DNA from 2 places in the Bacillus sp. NMTD17 genome. Region 2 is predicted to be linked to the other one. Evidence: a T-box and tRNA genes for the amino acid it is inferred to sense, from the RefSeq annotation. Region 2 holds a T-box; the other holds one or more tRNA genes.

Region 1 (2,471 bases), on a different contig from region 2:
CACGCTGCGTTTGTTGCACGTTCAAGTACTGGGGTCAGCTGGCATTACACTGTCGACGATCAGGTCATTTATCAGCATTTACCATTAAACGAGAACGGCTGGCACGCAGGGGATGGCAGAGGCGATGGCAATATGAAATCAATCGGAATTGAAATTTGTGAAAATACAGACGGCAACTTTGAACAAGCAGTCGAAAATGCTCAATGGCTCATTCGGAAACTGATGGGCGATTTGGGGATTCCTTTATCAAATGTAGTGCCCCATAAACATTGGAGTGGGAAAGAATGTCCAAGGAAATTGCTCGGACGATGGGATCAATTTAAAGCTGGAATAGCCACAGCTCATACCGACAGCAAAAGCACAAGAAAGCCAGTCCGAACAGAGAGCCTGAGCCACAAAGACAAAGCACCCGTGACCAAACAGAAATCGTCAAATTTGCCATCTGGCATTTTAAAAATAACCAAGCCCTTGACAAAAGGATCTCAAGTGACAGCCGTGCAAAAAGCCTTATCTTCCCTCTATTTTTACCCAGACAAAGGAGCAAAAAACAATGGGATTGATGGCTATTATGGACCGAAAACGGCGAATGCGGTCAAGCGGTTTCAGCTCATGAACGGCTTAGCGGCAGACGGGATTTACGGACCAAAGACGAAGAACAAAATGGAACAATTGCTGAAAAAGTGATCATTCATAAAGTGCTATCAGCAGGTGAAGGGATTTTTCCTTGCTGATAGCTAATAAAAAATGACATCATTTGTGATATAATCGACCGAATCTATCATAAGGTGAGAATAAAATGAAAAAGGAACTGTTCCAAGTCATCATGCTGTCAGTGGTGCTGCTCATCTATTTCATTTATCACGGAATGACGAGCGATTTCCCTGTGTCTTACACAATCATTCTCATCACGGCTTATCTCTCTGTGATCGCGTACCGGATCATAAAGATATTAAGGTTAAGAAAAAACAAAGAACAAACACAACTGTAAGAAATATATACATAAAAAACCATCCTTGATTTCTCAAGAATGGTTTTTCGTATGGAGCGTAGGGGATTCGAACCCCTGACCCTTTCGCTGCCAGCGAAATATTCTCCCACTGAACTAACGCCCCGATGTATGACGACATAATTTATTATAATCAATCCTCCTGTAAAATTCAAGCTGTAAAACGCAAACATATCGCCTATTTATCTTTCTGATCAATCGGAATATAGTCGAAGATCTCCCCTGATTGTACAGAGTCCGCTAAGCGTCTCAGCCAGTCATAATAGGCTTTCGAGCTTTCAAGCTGTTCAAGAAGCTGCTGCGCTTCCTCTCTTACATGTTCCTCCAACTGATCATCACTAGCAACCTCTTGAAGCCGCTCTTGCGCTTCTTCAATCGCCGCTAAATTGACCTCGACCTCCCGTTCCCATTTTTGCGGAAAGAAGTTCGTGAAAAACTTAAAAAAGTCTTTTTCAGCAACAAAGCTGTGTTTTCTTCGGCCCCGGTGAAACGTCTTTTTGACAATATTCATATCTTGCAGTTTTTTCACACCCGTACTCATACTTGGCTTGCTCATTTGCAGCTCTTCACGCATTTCATCGAGCGTCATTTCCTCATTTAAATACATGGTCCCATAGAGAATACCTGCACTTCGTGTAATGCCATAGAGATCCATTGTTTCAGCTATGGAATCAATGACTAGATCTTTAGCAGCTAAAATACGATCTTCTGCTTGTGGCTGTTCCTGCTTTTTCATCTTGTCCCTGCTTTCTATTAAGAGAATTCAATACGTTCAAAAAAATCTTTATGGACTATATGTTAACGAAAGAATACAAAATGTCAAAATAAATGAAGCCTATCTCCCTTTGACAGAAAAATTTGAACATGATAAGTTAATTATGTTCAAAACGTTAAATTTTTATTTAACAAACTTACCAAAGAGAATCAGAGGAGGTTCCTTCTATGAGTCAAACACTATTTATAGATGGACAATGGGTTGGCGCCAAAAGTGGCGACACACGGGATATCATCAATCCATTTAATCAAGAAGTGATCGCGACAGTCAGCGAAGGATCAAGAAATGATGCGCAGCTAGCCATCAAAGCAGCGAGAAAAGCCTTCGATCAAGGGGACTGGGCAAATCAGCCTGGACTTGAAAGAGGAAATATGGTGTTTAAGATTGCTGAGTTGATTAGACGTGATCTTGATGAACTAGCCAAATTGGAATCGCTTGATACTGGTAAAACATTAGAGGAAAGCAAAGCAGATATGGACGATATTGCGAACGTGTTCCAATATTACGCAGGTCTGGCTGACAAAGATGGCGGGGAAATCATTGCGTCACCAATCCCGAACTCAAAAAGTGAATTAGTCAGAGAGCCAGTCGGTGTATGCGGGCAAATCACTCCTTGGAACTATCCATTGCTTCAAGCAAGCTGGAAAATCGCTCCTGCTCTTGCAGCAGGGAACACAATCGTTTTAAAAC
Region 2 (2,471 bases):
CTTGTTGACTTCTTCGAATGTGATCATGAAAAACCTCCTTTGTACATGATGGAATATTCAGTGGAGATATTTTAGTGACTTTTGATGGAGCTGTATGTTTCATGTGTATTCATTTTTAACAAAGTTAGGACAAATTTTATTTACATGGATAATTGCAGAAGAAGGTTAAACAATAAGAAAAGAGGTGAAAAAGGTGAAGAAACGTCCGATCCAATTTCTGATATATGCTGCAGGGGTCCTGCTTGTCCTTGCATCCTTGCTCATTTTACTGCAGCTCGACGAGTTATGGATGCCTATTTTTTTGTTGTTAAAGGCGGTTCTGATTCCGCTTCTCATTGCTATTTTTATTTCTTATCTGCTTTATCCGATAGTGGAAAGATTGCACGCGGGGGGCTTACCAAGGACTGTTAGTCTCTTATTGATTTATGTACTGTTTTTTGGCGGGATTGGGCTTGCGGTTTATAAAGGGGCACCTGTCATGATTAAGCAGTTAAATGAGCTGTCAGAGCAAATTCCTGTGCTTGCCGAAACGTATAATGGCGCCTTATCTCATATTCATCGTCATACTAGCCATTGGCCCGACGGACTTCACGACAGGCTGGACCGTTTGATTGTCCAATCGGAGACATATGCAGCTAACGGCGCAGAGCGGATGATTCTTAGCTGTAAAGTATTACTTGATTACGCATTAGTTGCAGCGCTCATTCCTTTTCTTGTTTTTTATATGGTGAAGGACATGAATACGATGAAGCGGGCTGCATGGTATTTAACGCCGCCCTCATTTCGGAAGAGAGGACATGCGTTTGTGAAAGCAGTTGATGAATCGCTTGGTAATTATATTAGAGGGCAGCTGCTTGTCTGTTCCTTAATCGGCGGTGCAGCAGCCATTGTGCTCTGGCTGTTTCATATCCCGTATCCGCTTGTCCTAGGTATGCTGATTGGCGCAACGAATGTCATTCCGTATTTTGGACCGATTATTGGCGCGATTCCCGCTGTCTTTATCGCGTTTACCATCTCGGTCAAATCGGTTATTATTGTGCTGATTACAGTAGCAGTGCTGCAATTTTTAGAAAGCAACGTCCTCAGCCCGATCATCGTTGGGAGGAGTCTTCATATGCATCCTGTCGTCATTATGCTTGTTTTGCTCGCAGGAGGAGAGTTATTTGGCTTAATTGGGATGATTTTAGCGGTACCTACAGCTGCTATAATCAGGGTGATCATTGTGCAATATATCCTCATGAGACGAAGCGTTCATTGACAAGAGGAGCCGAGTTGTCTATAATAATTTCGATTCATACATACTGAATTCAATGACGGACCCGAGTACGTTAAAAAGCTGTTGCAGAGAGAGGCTTTATTTTGCTGAGAAAAGCCTTATCAGACCTTTAACGGAAGCTAGTCCCGAGTGCAGATAAACACTGCCGCTCTCTTCCGGCGTTATCGGATGTGAAGGTGATAGACGAATAGGTCTATAATCAGGGTGGTACCGCGAGAGCATCTCGTCCCTGTGTAAGTCGTTTTGTGCTTGCATAGGGCGGGATGTTTTTTCGTTTGTGTGGAGATTGATGAATGATAAGGGAGGATTTTTGAATGAAAACTTTAACTTCAGCTCAAGTACGCCAAATGTTTTTAGACTTTTTTAAAGAAAAAGGACATGCTGTAGAACCGAGTGCGTCACTCGTACCGCATGACGATCCGACACTTTTGTGGATTAACAGCGGCGTGGCAACATTAAAGAAATACTTTGATGGCCGCGTCGTACCTGAAAATCCGCGTATTTGCAACGCGCAAAAATCAATTCGTACAAATGATATTGAAAATGTAGGAAAGACAGCACGCCATCATACGTTCTTTGAAATGCTCGGCAACTTCTCTATTGGTGATTATTTTAAAGAAGAAGCGATTGAATGGGCGTGGGAATTCCTCACAAGTGACGAGTGGATTGGCTTTAACCCGAATTTGTTATCTGTAACTGTCCATCCAGAGGACGAAGAGGCGTATGTTCTATGGAGAGATAAAATCGGTGTTCCTGAAGAACGTATTATTCGTCTTGAAGGAAACTTCTGGGATATTGGCGAGGGCCCAAGTGGACCGAATACGGAAATTTTCTATGACCGCGGCGAATCATACGGTGACGACATGAACGATCCAGAATTATATCCTGGCGGAGAAAATGAGCGTTATCTAGAAGTGTGGAACCTTGTGTTCTCTGAATTTAACCATAATCCAGATGGGTCATACACGCCGCTGCCGAAGAAAAACATTGATACAGGGATGGGTCTTGAACGAATGGTATCCGTCATTCAAAACGTACCAACGAACTTTGATACAGATCTATTCATGCCGATTATTCGTGCAGTTGAAACCATCTCTGGAGAAAGCTATGGCGAGACAAAGGAAAAGGATACAGCATTTAAAGTCATTGCTGACCATATCCGGACGGTTGCCTTTGCTGTAAGTGATGGAGCGCT

The links. A T-box is a leader RNA that pairs with one kind of tRNA and senses whether it is charged. The one in region 2 lies ahead of alaS (alanine--tRNA ligase), so its partner is inferred to be a tRNA-Ala.
Region 1: it has a tRNA-Ala gene. The T-box ahead of alaS (alanine--tRNA ligase) is inferred to sense a tRNA for this amino acid. The anticodon was not compared.

What each region holds. Positions count from the first base shown of each region.
Region 1 is NZ_PVRH01000001.1:970,613-973,083, forward strand. It holds gene C6347_RS04990 (peptidoglycan recognition protein family protein) at 1-684, shown strand, start outside; gene C6347_RS04995 (hypothetical protein) at 797-988, shown strand; tRNA gene C6347_RS05000 (tRNA-Ala) at 1,041-1,112, opposite strand; gene cudC (transcriptional regulator GbsR) at 1,185-1,742, opposite strand; gene betB (betaine-aldehyde dehydrogenase) at 1,949-2,471, shown strand, end outside.
Region 2 is NZ_PVRH01000005.1:231,735-234,205, forward strand. It holds gene C6347_RS15390 (amino acid ABC transporter ATP-binding protein) at 1-27, opposite strand, end outside; gene C6347_RS15395 (AI-2E family transporter) at 194-1,258, shown strand; T-box leader at 1,302-1,510, shown strand; gene alaS (alanine--tRNA ligase) at 1,591-2,471, shown strand, end outside.